DNA from 2 places in the Viridibacillus sp. NPDC093762 genome. Region 2 is predicted to be linked to the other one. Evidence: riboswitches for the same ligand, from Rfam matches in the RefSeq annotation. Region 2 holds a riboswitch; the other holds the start of a gene.
What was found. Region 2 has a riboswitch for S-adenosylmethionine ahead of ACQKM9_RS02480 (VOC family protein). Riboswitches for the same ligand answer to the same signal wherever they lie in the genome.
Positions count from the first base shown of each region.

Region 1: it holds a riboswitch for S-adenosylmethionine, as region 2 does, so the genes downstream of both, ACQKM9_RS07395 (O-acetylhomoserine aminocarboxypropyltransferase/cysteine synthase family protein) here and ACQKM9_RS02480 (VOC family protein) in region 2, are expected to answer to the same signal.

Region 1 is NZ_JBNNUK010000004.1:89,073-97,352, reverse strand. Features, by position in the region: gene ACQKM9_RS07420 (DMT family transporter) at 552-1,511, opposite strand; gene pepT (peptidase T) at 1,537-2,763, opposite strand; gene ACQKM9_RS07410 (lysoplasmalogenase) at 2,799-3,449, opposite strand; gene ACQKM9_RS07405 (hypothetical protein) at 3,574-5,259, shown strand; gene ACQKM9_RS07400 (NADPH-dependent oxidoreductase) at 5,410-6,141, opposite strand; SAM riboswitch class I at 6,341-6,454, shown strand; gene ACQKM9_RS07395 (O-acetylhomoserine aminocarboxypropyltransferase/cysteine synthase family protein) at 6,571-7,866, shown strand.
Region 2 is NZ_JBNNUK010000001.1:517,639-525,918, reverse strand. Features, by position in the region: gene ACQKM9_RS02495 (transporter substrate-binding domain-containing protein) at 1-179, opposite strand, end outside; gene ACQKM9_RS02490 (amino acid ABC transporter ATP-binding protein) at 176-943, opposite strand; gene ACQKM9_RS02485 (amino acid ABC transporter permease) at 961-1,629, opposite strand; gene ACQKM9_RS02480 (VOC family protein) at 1,666-2,595, opposite strand; SAM riboswitch class I at 2,703-2,812, opposite strand; gene pyrE (orotate phosphoribosyltransferase) at 3,015-3,647, opposite strand; gene pyrF (orotidine-5'-phosphate decarboxylase) at 3,647-4,357, opposite strand; gene ACQKM9_RS02465 (dihydroorotate dehydrogenase) at 4,358-5,269, opposite strand; gene ACQKM9_RS02460 (dihydroorotate dehydrogenase electron transfer subunit) at 5,266-6,042, opposite strand; gene carB (carbamoyl-phosphate synthase large subunit) at 6,039-8,280, opposite strand, start outside.

The DNA of each region.
Region 1 (8,280 bases), on a different contig from region 2:
TACTATACAATAAAATTTTAAAGAATTATTGGATAAATATTCATACTTTCATAGAAAAAAGAAAGTAATAATTTCCAAAGTATAAAACATAAGTGAATTTTCAATAAAATGCTTGACTATTTATATGATAATGATTATCATTATCATATAAAGAAAAACCTCCTTTACAACATAGCGAGTAGAGAAGGACTTTAATTAGCTACTTTTCTCCAAAATTTAGCTAAACAATACAATGTGTTCTTAAACCCCCCTCAAAAGTTTAAGAATATATCGATAAGACTGGAACGGTAAGCCTTTAGTGGCTTGCCGTTTTTTGTTGTTCTGAACACTATCATTTAGCTAAATAGAATGCATTCAAATTTGTAAAAGGAAATTCCGTTAAGCAAATAAAATATTGGCTAAGTATTTTTTTGAAACTATAAAATGGAAAACGCCTCAGGTGTATTGAAATGGAGTTGTGATGATTTCTGTGAGCGAATATATTCACTATTTCATTATGACAACTGTTTTATTTGAATAAATTATTAATAGCTTTAAATGAAAACAAACGCTCACTGAGTTTCCACAGTGGGCGTTTGTTTTTTCTTCATCAACATTGTGTAATAGCTATGTAAGAACATTCCGATGATGATAACAGCTAAGCCGAATAGGGCGAGTGGCTCTGGTAAAGGAATACCTAAGATAATCATCTCTCCTGCAATAACGAATAGAATTTCAGTCGATTGAGTAGCTTCGACGGCTGCAAGTTTTCCTTGATTATTACGGACTCGATCTGTTGCTATAAAGAAAAGGATCGTCGCAATAACACCAGAGCTAATCCCAACAAAAAGTGAATTAATCACTTGGCTAGCAGAAGGAAACCCCACTGTTATTAGAGCAATAGCAGCTAAAATAATCCAAGCAGGAAGCGAAGCGATGGTCATGCCAAGAACCCTTTGAAAGGTATCTAAGCGACCATCACAAACATCCATCATCTTACGGTTGCCAAGTGGATAAGCAAACGCTGCAACAATAACTGGCAAGATGCCTAGCATTAAGCTTTCTGCAGATACTGTTTTAGCACTAGGGATTTGAATTAATATAATCCCTACTAAAATAATGCACGATATAAGCAGTGACAAAATAGGAATCTTCTGTCGTATAGCTTTTTCACCAAGTCGTATGAAAAAAAGAGGTGCTAATAATACTCCTGCAACAATTGTAAATTGCCATGTACCCGATACGAGCCAACCAGGTCCATAAGCAGCAGCGAATGTTAACGGTGCATAAAATAGGACGAACCCTACAAAGCTCCATAATAGCCAAGCTTTAGGTTGTTTTTTCATTTCCTTTGTCATTGGTTGTACGCCTTTACGGTACATCACAATAACTAGCAAAAAGGGAATCATGAAAAAGTAACGTAATGATGAGCTCCATAGCCAGCTACCACCATCTAACTCCATTATTCGATTGAATATAAAAGTTACAGCAAAAAATAATGACGCTAAAACACCTAAAGCAATTTCCTTCAAAATACCACCTACCTATTAATACACTTTATGCCTGTTGTTCAAATAATTGGACAATTTCTATGATAACTTCAGTAGCTTTAACCATTGTTTCAGCAGAGACATACTCGAATTTACCATGCATATTTTCGCCACCAGCGAAGATATTCGGAGTAGGCATTCCCATATATGAGAGTTGAGATCCATCTGTACCACCACGTACTGGCAAAATTAAAGGTTTGATATCTAGATTTTCCATTGCTTTAAAGGCTACATCAACAATTTCTTTTTGTGGTTCAATTTTTTCGGCCATATTATAGTATTGATCTGCTATTTCAATAGTAATGGCATCTTCACCGAATTCAGCTTTAATTTTAGCTTCAGCTTCTTTAAATAATTGTTTTCTTGATTCAAATTCTTCTCGGTCAAAGTATCGAATGATATAAGAAAGTCTTGCTTCTTCGATATGGGCGTTGAAGTTCATTAGGTGAATGAAACCTTCATGATCAGATGTTTTCTCGGGTACTTCATCTGCAGGCATATAAGATTGGAATTTAATAGCCATTGTAATAGCGTTGACCATTTTATCTTTGGCAGAGCCTGGGTGTACACTCACACCGAAAGTTTTTACTTTTACTCCAGCTGCGTTGAAGCTCTCGTACTGTAATTCACCTAATGGACCACCATCCATTGTATAAGCGAAATCAGCATTAAATGCTTCAACATCAAATTTATGTGGTCCACGGCCGATTTCTTCATCAGGTGTGAAGGCAACTCGGATTTTACCATGTTTAATATCAGGATTAGCAATTAAATATTCCATAGCTGTCATAATTTCAACAATACCCGCTTTATCATCAGCACCAAGTAGTGTAGTACCATCAGTAGTGATCAATGTTTGCCCTACATAATTGGCAAGCTCTGGTGAGTTTTTGGGAGATAGAACTGTGTTTTCATTTAATTGAATATCTCCACCATCGTAATTGTCGTGACGCTGTGGTTTAACATTTGTACCAGTATAATCAGTAGTTGTATCAACGTGTGCTAGGAAACCAATTGTTGGTAATCGTTTGTCTGAATTAGCTGGTAGTGTAGCAAATAGATATCCATTTTCATCAAGAGATATTTCAGTCATACCGATTTCGGCCAATTCTTTCTCAAGTACATGAAGTAGATCCCATTGTTTTTCAGTTGATGGAGTTGTTTCGCTTTCAGCATCAGATTGTGTGTCAATTTGTGCATAACGTACTAGTCTTTCAATCACGGTTTCTTTCATTTTGGAATATCCCCCTTATTGTAAAAGCATTGTCATTATTCTAACACTTTCTTTCGGATGACGGAATAATAAGAAATACTAATAGCAAATAATAGCTGAGCACCGTAATAGCTCACCATAATAAGTGCATGAGAAAAAGGTACATCAGTAATGAACATATTAATCGATAAAATTGAATCTGAGAAAATAAATGATAGTGCTCCAATTGTAGCAAGCTTCGAGTTTGTCTGAATAGCTGTCCATCCCATTGTTAAAATAACAGTGATATATGCGATAACAGCAACACCTAATATGATGTCTCCAGATTTAAAAACAGTCCCAGCAATCCAAATAACCATAAACCCTCCATAAAGTAATAAAAGGGTAGCTGCAGGTTTAGCAATCACTTTTTCTTTAAGTTGTATAAATGCAACGATGTAGCAAATATGGCCAATTAAAAAACTAGTTAAACCTAATAAAAACCATTGGAGTGTTGCGTCGCCAATCATGCAAAAGAATAAACCGAGTAGTAACCAAGTTTTATAACTTGTATTGGGAGATGCTTTTTGAAGAGAAGCTAACCAAATAATGAGAAGCATTGGAATAATTTTAAAGCTTAGTTTCACAATAGTAGGTTCAGCAGGTATAAAGAAAATATAAATGATGCCTAAAATTATGATTAAGCTAATGAGAATCTTTTGTTTCATATTCTCACCTCCTTTCATTAAATAGTATTCTTGCTTAAAATAAATAAAACCTTTCTTTTATTAAATATAACTGAAACTTTCTGAAGATTGTATCGTAAAATAGATATGTGAAAGGATGATCAAAATGATTGCTACATTAATAATGTCGGCGATAGTTGCAGCAGTAGCTGGACTATTAATCGTACCGATAACAAGTAAAACAAAAGATGGAGATTTGAAAGCTAAATTCAAAATCCAATTCTTTATTTTCGTATTCATAGTTGCATTTATAGCGACAGCAACAATTTACTATGTTCTAATAATTGATCAAAATTGGACACTTTTATGGCCAGTGATAATTGTTTTAACAGCGCTTGGAGCTTGGTCTGCAAGTGGTATAGAACGTAATTTGAAAGGTATTCTGTTTTTAGGAAGCTTAGGTTTTGGTGTATATATTTTGGCAGCGCCATTATTTAATGCAAATGAAAAATACACATCAGCTGAAATGACACAAAAAGTGGAACTGAAGGCATTTGATGAAACAAAAACACCTGCAAGCGTACCGCCAAAATTTGCTCGTAATAAAATGAAAAAGGCTTTTAGCCAAGTACCAAATACAAGCTACTATGAATTAGGTAGTTTGCAAATTCAGAAGGTTAACGGCGAATTTGTGTATATTGCGCCTGTTGAATTCTCAGGCTTCTTTAAATGGACGAAGGGGAAAGTAACACCAGGTTATTTTAAAATGAGTGCTACTGATTCTTCAGATAATCCAAAGTTCATCAAATCAGAAATGAAATATACAACTTCTTCATTTTTAAACAATAATGTTGAGCGTCATATTCGTTTAGAAAATCCAACGAAAATTTTCTACGGTGAGCCTCAACTTGAAGTTGATGATAATGGTAAACCATATTATATTCGTTCATATGGGAAATTCATCACAGCGCGTAACGGCTTTGATGCAGAAGGTATTGTTATGGTCGATGCAAAAACAGGTAAATCTCAGACATTTGCTTTAAAAGATGTACCAACATTTATCGACGGTGCAGTTTCACCGGAAGCAGTAAGCCTTCAAAATAGCTATTTTGGTAACTATGTTCACGGTTTCTGGAATAGTAAATTTGGGAAAAAAGATGTGAAATTACCTTCGGATGAAGGAACGGAAGCTAATGTTAGCCCAATCTTTGATGAAAATGGTGATATGTACTACTTCACAGATTTTACAAGTCCTAAAGAAGGTGTCGATTCAATGCTCGGTTATTCATTAACAAATGGCCGAACTGGAGAGGCAACGTATTACACGGGGAACCAAGAGGAAGCGTACATGGATTCTCAAGGAGCATTACAAATAATCGAAAAGAAATTTATCGAGAAAAAGTGGCATGGTCAAATGCCAATCATCTACAACTTCTATGGTGAAGCAAGCTGGTTAACACCAGTGCTCGATTCAAACGGTTTCTTACAAAATTATTTCATCGTCTCAGCTGCTAATCCTGAGCTTTCAGTTTCAGGAGCTACTCCAAATGAGGCATTAAGACAATATAAAGCTATCCTAAGTCGTGGAGGCAGTTCAGTAAACGGTAGCTCTAAGCAAGAGCAAGCTACTATTAAAGGAAAAATTGTCCGCGTTTATAAAGAAAAAAATGGCGACTTTACAACAGTGTCGTTTATGTTAGATAACAAAGATAACTATAGCGTCAGCTCAGAAGTTGTACCACTAGCAATTTATCTACAAGAAGGTGACACAGTCGAAGTGAAATATATCAATTCAGGCGAAGTCTTCCTACCTGTAAAAGAGCTAGTAATTGAAGGTTTAGTAAAAGAATAAAATGCCTGCCTGCCACTAAATAGTGGCAGGTTTTTTAATGGGATTATAAATAGGTGAAAGAATTGAGGTGTAGTAAAACAACTTATAATAGGTTGAACTCAAAAAGAAAAGCTCTAAAACTAGGTATCCCTAATTTCGGAGCTATGTCCCTTACTTCCAAGTGAAGCCTTTTTGTGCTAAAAATTCATTGATATGTGGTCGACGCTGTTCTATTAAGAAATCCGCCATTTGTTTTGTCCAATTGGCCATTTTACGATTCGACCCACGACTTGCATAGTAACCTTCCATTGTTGCATCATACTCATCTAACAATGTGTCATATTGTTCTACATCATAATTGTTTTCATGTAGTACAGCTTGAACTGGTAAACGAGGTTTTGTTTCATTACGTTTCGTAGGTACACCAATCGTCATAGCAAACAATGGGAATACGTATTCAGGAAGACCAAATAATTCACTAATTTCTTTTGGATTATTACGCGCTCCACCAATATAACAAATACCGTAACCTTGGTCTTCAGCAGCAATAACGAAGTTTTGAGCGAAAAGTGCAACATCTGCTACACCCACAAGTACGTTCTCTGCAGTATCAGCAATAATTTCTACACCATTCTTTTGTCCCGCAACCTGCAGTCGTTTAAAATCTACACAAAATAAAAATGAAGCACCCGCTGTTCCGAATTGGAATTCATTATTAGAAAGTTCTCCAAGTTTTTTCTTCTTATCTTCATCTGTAACCCAAATAACGCTATAAGCTTGTACGAAATGCGAGCTCGCTGCCATTTGTGCTGTTTCAATTAAATCTAAAACTACTTCTTTAGAAATAAGTTCGCCTGTATATTTACGTACAGAAGCGTGACTACGTAGTAATTCTCTTGTCATTATCTGAATCCCCTTTGTTAAATAATATATATTTATTTTCTATCTTTAGGCTAACATATTTTAAAGTCTACTTAAATTAAATTCATCTTTCATAAAATCATAGCTATTAAATTTAATGTTCAGAAAAAACAAATAAAAGTATTGACATTAGTTCGAGATATCTTCTATACTTGTCAACAAGATGGAACTGAATCAAATACTCTTATCAAGAGCGGCGGAGGGATAGGCCCTGCGATGCCCAGCAACCGGTGAGTGACGAACTCACAATGGTGCTAATTCCTACAGATTTTTAATCGGATCTGACAGATAAGGGGAGGAAAAATTGCTTATGCAACCCTCTTCTTAGCGAAGAGGGTTTTTATTTTTCCAAAAAATCCTCCTCACACCTCCGATTTGCCATCTCAAAAAAACATTTAGGAGGAATGAATGATGACAAATTTACGTCCAGAAACTTTATTATTACACGGTGGCCAAGTGGCAGATCCAACAACAGGTGCTCGTGCTGTACCAATTTATCGTACAACTGCTTATGCTTTTAATAGTACGGAGCATGCTCAAAAACTATTTGCACTTGAAGAACCCGGTAATATTTATTCTCGTATTATGAACCCAACTGTCGATGTATTTGAAAAACGCGTTGCTCTATTAGAAGGTGGAACAGCGGCAGTAGCACTATCTTCAGGAATGGCTGCTATTTCGTTTTCAATTTTAAATATTGCGCGTGCAGGCGATCATATTGTTGCTTCAGGTAGTTTATATGGCGGTACATATAATTTGTTAGCCAATACTTTACCACGCTATGGCATTACAGCTTCATTTGTAGATGAAAGAGACCCAGAAAATTTCCGTACAGCGATTCAAGAAAATACAAAAGCAATTTATGTGGAAACAATCGGTAATCCGAGTTTAACTGTAGTGGATATTGAAGCTTTGGCAAATATCGCACATGAAAATGAGATTCCATTAATTGTTGATAATACATTTCCATCACCATATGGTTCAAATCCAATAGCGTTCGGTGCTGATATTGTAGTGCACTCTGCAACAAAATGGATTGGTGGCCATGGTACAGTAATCGGTGGTGTTGCTGTCGATGCTGGTAAATTTGATTGGACACAAGGGAAATTCCCTGACTATACAGAGCCAGATGCATCTTACCATGGTATTCGCTACGGTGTTGATACTGCAAGTGCTGCATTCGCAACTCGATTACGCGTACAATTGCTACGTGATTTTGGTCCAACATTAAGTCCTGACAATGCATTCCAGTTAATTCAAGGACTTGAAACATTACATTTACGTGTACCACGACATAATGAGAATGCTCAAAAAGTAGCTGAATACTTGCGTGGTCATGAAAATGTTGAGTGGGTTAGCTTCAATGGATTTGAAGACAGTGCCACTCATGAAAATGCGAAAAAGTATTTAAAAAATGGCTTTGGCTCAGTATTAACATTCGGTATTAAAGGTGGTCGTGAAGCTGGTCGCCAGTTAATTGATAACATTGAGTTATTCTCGCATGTAGCAAATGTTGGTGATGCACGGTCGTTAATTATCCATCCAGCATCTACAACACACCAACAATTAAGTGCAGAAGAATTAGTTCTAGCGGGTGTATCTGAAGAACTTGTCCGTTTATCAATTGGTTTAGAAGCAATTGAGGATATTATTGAAGCACTAGATAATGCTTTTGCAAAAGTAACAGAAGCTGTTGTAACAAAGTAAGTATTTATTAATGAAGAAAAGGCTAAGACAAAGGATGACGAGGGGCATTATGTCGTCCTTTTTTCTTTTTAAATCGTTATTTTAAAACTAGTGACATTTAATCTTAAATTTCAAAATACAGCTAAAGTGTTGTTATTCTCATCTTATATGACCTTCTGAGAAAAACAATTGTCCTTCCAGGAAAGATTTTTCTTGTAATCTGTTCATTTATAGTCTAGAATCATCAATAAGTAAAAAAATTGAAGCACAGTGTATTAGTAATTGATAAAATTGCTAAACGCTATTTGAAAAACTATTCGTAAGGGGATTATGGGTGAGATACGCTGTAAAGGAGATCAATACAGTTGTACAGCAACATAATTAGTAAATAGCGATACGTCTTATTCTCTGAATTAATTGGAAGTCCATATCATA
Region 2 (8,280 bases):
ACTTTATTGTCCTTTTGATAGATAAATGGACTTCTTCCAGCAGCTGTCCCAACATTAAGAACTTTTTCATCTGCTTTCACAGAATTCTCTCTGTTAGAAGAATCCTTTGAACTACATGCCGCTAATACCCCAACCACTGTAAAAACTATTATAAGTGACAATATTTTTTTGAATTTCATACTACCATCTCCTTACCCACTAACTGGTTTCTACTATTTAATTGTTGTAAAAATTTCTGTGTTCTTTCCTGCTTTGGATTATTAAAAATCTCTTCAGGAGTTCCTTGTTCAATAATAGAACCCTCCGCCATAAAAACAACATGGTCAGCCACTTGTCTTGCAAATGACATTTCATGAGTTACTACAATCATAGTCATATTCGAAAGCGATAGGTTTTGAATTACTTGTAGAACTTCTCCTACTAATTCAGGATCGAGTGCTGAAGTAGGTTCATCGAACAAAATTGCATAAGGATTTAGAGCGATAGCTCTAGCAATCCCTACGCGTTGTTGCTGACCACCCGACAAACTATTTGGATAATAGTCTTCTTTTTCAGATAAACCAACTTGTAATAGTAATTTTTCCGCAATACTTTCAGCTTCCACTTGCGAATTTTTCTGTACGGTAACTAACGGCAATGTAATATTTTCTTTTACCGTTTTGTTTTTAAACAAGCTATAATTTTGAAAAACCATAGCAGTTTTACGCCTTAATAATTGCACCTTTTTATTTGTTAGATTGGCAACATCTACGGTTACATCATCGATTATTATTTGACCCTTATCCGCTTGTTCTAATACATTTAAGCATCTTAATAGAGTCGACTTACCTGATCCAGATGGCCCTATTATCGCTACAACTTGACCCTTTTCCACAGTTAAAGAAATCCCTTTTAATACTTCGTTATCTTTATATGATTTGTGAAGATTCTGAACACTTATCATCCTTTTTCACTCCTTAATTACAGGTAAGGTACTTCTAAGCGATATTCTAATCGTCTCTGTAGCCAACCAATAATAACGGTTAAACCCCAGTAGATAATTGCAACAGCTAAGTAACTTTCCATATAAAGATAAGACTCTGCAGCAAGCATTTTGGCATGAGCTAAAATTTCTGCTAACCCTAACACAAACGTTAAAGAGGATTCTTTAATTAGACCAATAAAATTATTACCAAGTGCAGGAACTGCTACTCGAATAGCCTGCGGAAAAATCACCTTTCTCATGGCTTGCATTTTTGTCATTCCTACAGACAAACAAGCGTCCATTTGATTGCTCTCCACTCCATTTAAAGAACCACGTAAAATTTCAGATAAATACGCTGCATTATTTAAGCTTAGACCAATTAAAGCTGCTTGTAAGGAAGTTATAACAGCCATCTCAGGGAAAATCTGAGGAAGTCCAAAATATAAAACGAATAACTGCACAAGTAATGGTGTCCCTCTAAAAAATGAAATATATAATCGAGATAATGGATATAACACTTTTATTCGATTACGATCAATGAGAACAAGCAGAATACTAATAAAAAATGAAATAATCATTGATACCACAGAAACACCTAATGTGATATATACATACTTCAATAATTGTGGTAGCGATTCTAAAAAATACATAAAATCAAACTTCATTTTGTCACCTTCTATAACGATTTTGCTTTAATTGTTTTATGCAATTTCAAAAACAATACGATTACCACTTGGATCTTCTACCGCAAACTCATTTCCCAAATCTTGAATTTGTATTTGTTGTTTAATATATTTTTTTGCTGATTCGAAATTTTCTGTTGTTGGTAATTTAAACCTTACTTCTTTCAATCCTGATTCATTCTTTTCCGCCTTTTGAAGCCCTTCACCCGACCATACATTTCCCGCAATATGATGATGATAGCCACCTGTCGAAATAAAGAATGCAGTATCAATAATTACCTGTTCCTCAAAACCTAACGTATTGACGTAGAAATCTACCGATTCCTCGATATTCGCTACTCGTAAATGGACATGACCTACAATTGTTTCTGTTGGTAATTTACCATCTGTTTCAAAATCAGCTAACGGAGCTAATTCTTTAAAGTTAAGTGGATTACTACCACCTGGATACTTATCCCAATCTTCACGATTACGATCAGCATATATCTCAATACCATTTCCTTCAATATCATACATATAAAACGCCTCACTATATCCATGATCACTCGCACTATCTAATCTAGCAATTGGGATGAAGCGTTCAAAGTGCGGGAAACGTGAAGCTTGTTCTACTGGACTATCAATCGTTTCCTTATTACGCAGAATTTCAAAAAATTTCGTTGCAAACGCTTCTCTACCTGGTAATAAAAATGCTGTATGGAATAGACCGGTACTTTTAGCCGGTTGTAATTTTTCTGCTGTTTTTTCTAATTCAAAAATAACTGTGTTACTACCTTTTCCACCAAACTTAGCATGTTGTGTATTTCTCTCTAATACATCAAGACCAACTACATTTTCGTAAAATGCAATTTGACGCTCCAGATCCTTTACTTTTAAAATGACACTTCCTACTTGTGTCGCTCCATTCAATACAAACTTCTCTTGTTTTCCATCAATTCTTTGTACCATCTTTATAACCTCTCTCCTTTTTATTAACCAATTGCGGAATAAACGACTTCTAATAAAAACTCTCTTTCTACATAATCGAGAAAGAGAATTGAGGGGAGCTAATTCAACTCTTATCTCTCATGATTTCATGCAATCATGTTGGAGTTAGCACCTTCCTAAACAATAGGGGTTGCTGAAACTTCAGTGGGCCAATTCCCTCAGTTTCTCAAGATAAGAAATCTATTTAATATTCCTAGTTAACTCATTGGTTTAATTGATTTTAAAACATTTTCTATAATTTAGCAACATTTTTTACCAATTATTTTATTTCCATGAAAAATATCCCCTTAATTTGAATTAGAATTTTGAACAATAAAAAAACTAGCATGAGAGAATTTCGATTCTCATGCTAGTTTTTTTGAATGCCTATATTTAATATATTATTTTAAATTCCCTGCTTTTAAATCCTCATGCCATTGCAGTAAACCTGGAATGTCTGATTCATTAATAGCACCTGATTCTTTTGCCGCTTCAACTAACGCTTCGAAGTTTGATAGGCTATAGTAAGGAACACCAACTTCTTCAAAGGCTTGTTCAGCACGTGGTAATTTATATGAATACACTGAAACAACACCAAGTACTTCTGCCCCTTCACGACGAAGTGCTTCTACAGCTGTAATACTTGAGCCACCTGTTGAAATAATATCTTCTACCACAACTACCTTTTGACCTGTTGAAAGTTTCCCTTCTGTTTGGTTACCACGACCATGGTCTTTTGGTTTTGAACGTACATATACCATTGGTAAGTCTAAAATATCGCTTACCCATGCTGCATGTGGAATTCCCGCTGTCGCTGTACCTGCTACTACATCTGTTTCTGGGAAGTTTTCTTTAATAAGCGCTGCAAGGCCGTTTGCGATTGTTGTACGTACTTTTGGAAAAGAAATTGTTAGACGTGTATCACAGTAGATTGGTGATTTAATACCTGATGCCCAAGTAAATGGATCATTCGGACTTAGCTCTACTGCCCCTACTTCTAACATACCTTGTGCTACTTCTTTTTGAATTGTCATTATTGTTGTCCTCCCCATAATTGTTGTACAGCATGGTACGCTTCAACTGGATTTTCTGCTTGTGTAATAGCACGACCTACAACGATTTGGGTCGATCCTTCTTGGTGTGCAAAATCAGGTGTAGCAACGCGTTTTTGATCATGTGCAGCCCCGCCAGCCATGCGAATACCTGGTGTTACTTTTAGGAAGCTTTCTCCACATACTTCGCTGATTGCTTTTGCTTCGAGTACAGAGCATACAACACCATCTAAACCAGCTGATTGTGCCAGTTTGGCATAATGCAGTACTGATTGATCTAAAGATAAATTGATTTGTTGCTCGTTTTGCATTTCCTCTTCAGTCGTTGAGGTTAACTGAGTTACTGCAATTAAAGCTGGTCGCTGTTTACCTTCCTCAGTTCCCTCTTTTAATCCCTCAAGAGCAGCCGCCATCATATTTGAACCGCCTGCAGCATGGACATTTACTAAGTCCACACCAAGTTTTGCTAAGCCCTTCATCGCTGATTTCACCGTATTTGGAATATCATGTAGTTTTAAATCTAAAAAAATGTCGTGACCTTGTGCTTTAATTTCGCGAATGATGTCTGGCCCTACTTGTAAATAAAGCTCAAGACCCACCTTCACAAATAGTGGCTCATTGAACTGCGAAAGAAATGTCATTACCTTCTGTTCATCTGGAAAATCTAACGCGATAATAGGCTTATTATTCATTTAGCGATGGCTCCTTCCAATTACATCTGTTAATTTGTCATAACCTAATTCATCTAGCTTTTGTGGTAATGCTTCTATAATATTTGGGCAGATGAATGGATCCACAAAGTTTGCAGTACCTACTGCTACAGCACTTGCCCCTACAGATAGGAAGTCGATCACATCTTCTGCAGTTGCAACTCCGCCCATTCCAATGATGGGAATATTAACGTTTCGACTTACTTCATGAACCATACGAATTGATACCGGTTTAACAGCTGGGCCTGATAATCCTCCAGTACCGTTAGCAATAATTGGTTTTCCTGTTTTCGGATGCAAACGCATACCGATTAATGTATTAATCATCGTAATACCGTCTGCTCCACCAGCTTCTACAGCTTTAGCTATTTCAGAGATATTCGTTACATTTGGTGATAATTTTACATATACAGGTACATCTGATACCGCTTTTACTGCTGCCGTTAAGTCACTTGCTGATTTCGGATCTGTACCGAATTGAATCCCACCACATTTAACATTTGGACATGAAATATTCAACTCTAATGCATGTACATTTGGTGCTTTTGAAATAGCCTCTGCTACTGCTACATAATCGGCCGTTTCTGTTCCAGCCACATTAGCAATAATCGGTACATCATATTTTTCTAACCACGGAAGTTCATGTGATAAAACATGCTCTAAACCTGGATTTTGTAAACCAATGGCATTTAACATACCTGCTGCTGTTTCAGCAACACGTGGTGTTGGGTTACCAGAGCGTGTTTCCAATGTTGTAGCTTTAATCATTATTGCACCTAGCTTTGATAGATCATAAAGCTGTGCATATTCTTGTCCAAAACCGAAGCAGCCTGAAGCTGGGATAATTGGGTTTTTTAATGATAAGCCTGGTAATTCGACTTGTAATCTATTCATAGCTTCACAACTCCTCTCGGGAAGACTGGACCGTCAGAACAAATCTTCAAGTATTCTTTTTCTGTTGCATCTGTTGTATTACATACGCAAGCATAGCAAGCTCCGATGCCGCAGCCCATGCGCTCTTCAAAGGAAAGGAATCCTTTTTTATCAGGATAAGTTTGCTCTAATGCTCCTAGCATCGGAGTGGGTCCACAGCTATAAAAAACATCAAAATCAGGTGCTTTATCTCTTAATAAGTCAGTAACAAATCCTTTTGTTCCTTGACTACCATCTGCAGTTACGATATATGTGTCGTCTAACTCGGAAAATTCCTTTTCGTAAAAGACGTTGTTTTCAGATTGGAATCCTAGTACGTGAATCGTACGTACTCCTTTTGCATGCAATTCTTTTGAAAGCTGATACAAAGGAGGCACGCCAATACCACCACCAACTAAAAGTGCTGTTTGCCCCGGCTCTACTTCTTCTACAGGGAAACCGTGTCCTAGTGGTCCAAGTACATCCACTTCTTCACCTGGTCGTTTTGCCGATAAGATTGTCGTACCACGACCTTCTGCTCGGTAAATCATTGTGAACTGCATTAGTTCATGATCAATTGATGCGATACTAATCGGTCTTCTTAATAAAGGTTCAAAAGTATCCGTTACACGTACATGGACGAATTGACCCGGTTGTTTCATATCATGGACAAGCTGACCTGTTAAAGTCAGCTCAAAAATATCCTCAGCAATTTGCTGTTGGCGTACAACTTGCATACGTTCTTGGTGAATCATCCTCGCACCTCCTGCTTAGGCATTTCTTCAGCTGTAAAGGTCATAGATTCGATTACTCGAAGCATTGCCTCTGCAGTATCAAGAGATGTTAAGCATGGAACCCCATTTTCTACTGATTCACGGCGGATACGGAAACCGTCACGTGCGGGTTGTTTTCCTTTTGTTAGTGTATTGACGATTAATTGCGCACCGCCATTTTGGATTACGTCTAGTAAAGTAGGACCATTTGATCCAATTTTATCAACAACACTCGCTTTTATACCTGCTTCTTCAATTGCTTTTGCAGTACCTGGTGTTGCTAAAATACTATAACCGATATTCGTAAAGCGTTTAGCTAAAGCAATTGCTTCGTCTTTATCTTTGTCCGCTACTGTCATTAAGACTGAACCGTGATCCTTAATATCCATACCAGCAGCTACTAGACCTTTATATAGCGCTTTTTCTAGTGTACTATCTTTACCCATTACTTCACCTGTTGATTTCATTTCAGGTCCTAATGTAATGTCAACCCGACGCAATTTAGCAAAGCTGAATACTGGTACTTTCACGTAAACACCTTTTTGAATCGGTGCTAAACCAGTTTGGTAACCTTGTTCCACAATTGATTGACCCAGTATCGCTTTTGTTGCAATATTCGCCATCGGTAAGTTCGTAATTTTACTTAAGAACGGTACTGTACGTGATGCACGTGGGTTTACTTCGATAACATATACTTCATCATCAGAAATTACATACTGGATGTTCATTAAACCTTTGATTTCCAACCCTTTTGCTAAACGAGTTGTATAGTCTGTTAATGTATCAATATGTTTTTGAGACAGTTGTTGAGGTGGATATACTGCAATCGAGTCACCTGAGTGAACACCTGCACGTTCGATATGCTCCATAATACCCGGAATCAAGACGTTCTCACCGTCACAAATCGCATCTACTTCAATTTCTGTACCAGTTAAGTATCTATCAACTAATACTGGGTGCTCTGGGCTAGCTTCAACCGCATGCTCCATGTAATATTGTAGTTCTTCTTCGTTATAAACGATTTCCATTGCGCGTCCACCTAGTACATATGATGGTCTCACTAAAACTGGGAATCCGATTCTCTTAGCAATAACAATCGCTTCTTCTGCAGAAGTAGCCGTTTTACCCATTGGTTGTGGGATACCTATTTCATGCAGTGCTTCCTCGAAACGGTCGCGTGATTCAGCACGGTCAATTGCATCTAGTGATGTTCCTAAAATTTTCACGCCTCTTGCTTCCAATTTATCTGCTAGGTTAATAGCTGTTTGGCCACCAAATTGGACGACAACACCTTTTGGTTGTTCAAGATCAATGATGTGCATAACATCTTCAATTGTTAATGGCTCGAAGTAAAGCTTATCAGAGATTGAGAAGTCAGTTGAAACTGTTTCTGGGTTTGAGTTAATAATGATTGCCTCGTACCCTGCTTCTTTAATCGCCCAAACAGAGTGTACTGTTGCGTAGTCAAATTCTACCCCTTGTCCGATACGAATTGGACCTGATCCAAGCACGATTACCGATTCACGTTCTGATTGGATTGATTCATTTTCATCTTCGTATGTACCGTAGAAGTATGGTGTTTCTGATTCAAATTCAGCAGCACATGTATCTACCATTTTGTAAACTGGTATGATGCCATTTTCTTTACGAAAATCGTAGATAGCAGACTCTGTTGTATTCCAAAGTTTCGCAACTGTTTCATCTGCAAAACCTATACGTTTTGCTTGGCGCAATACGACTTTGTCATGCGGATTATCTTTTAATACAGTTTCATAATCAACAATGTTTTTAAATTTATTTAAGAAGAATATATCGATTTGACTCCAGTCATGGATTGTTTCGATTGTCACGCCTCGACGCAATGCTTCTCCCAGGAAGAATAGACGCTCATCTCCTGCTTTACGGATACGTTTTTCAATCCATTGATCTGACAGCTCGTCAGGATTTTTCATTTCAATATGTTTATGCCCAGTTTCAAGTGAACGAACTGCTTTTAGCATAGCTTCCTCGAAATTACGGCCGATTGCCATTACTTCACCAGTTGCTTTCATTTGAGTGCCTAAGTTACGTTTTGCATTTTCGAATTTATCGAAAGGCCAGCGTGGAATTTTCGCCACAACATAATCTAGTGCTGGTTCGAAGCAAGCGTAAGTTTTGCCCGTAACAGGGTTCATCATTTCATCTAGTGTTAAACCGACTGCGATTTTCGCTGCAAGCTTC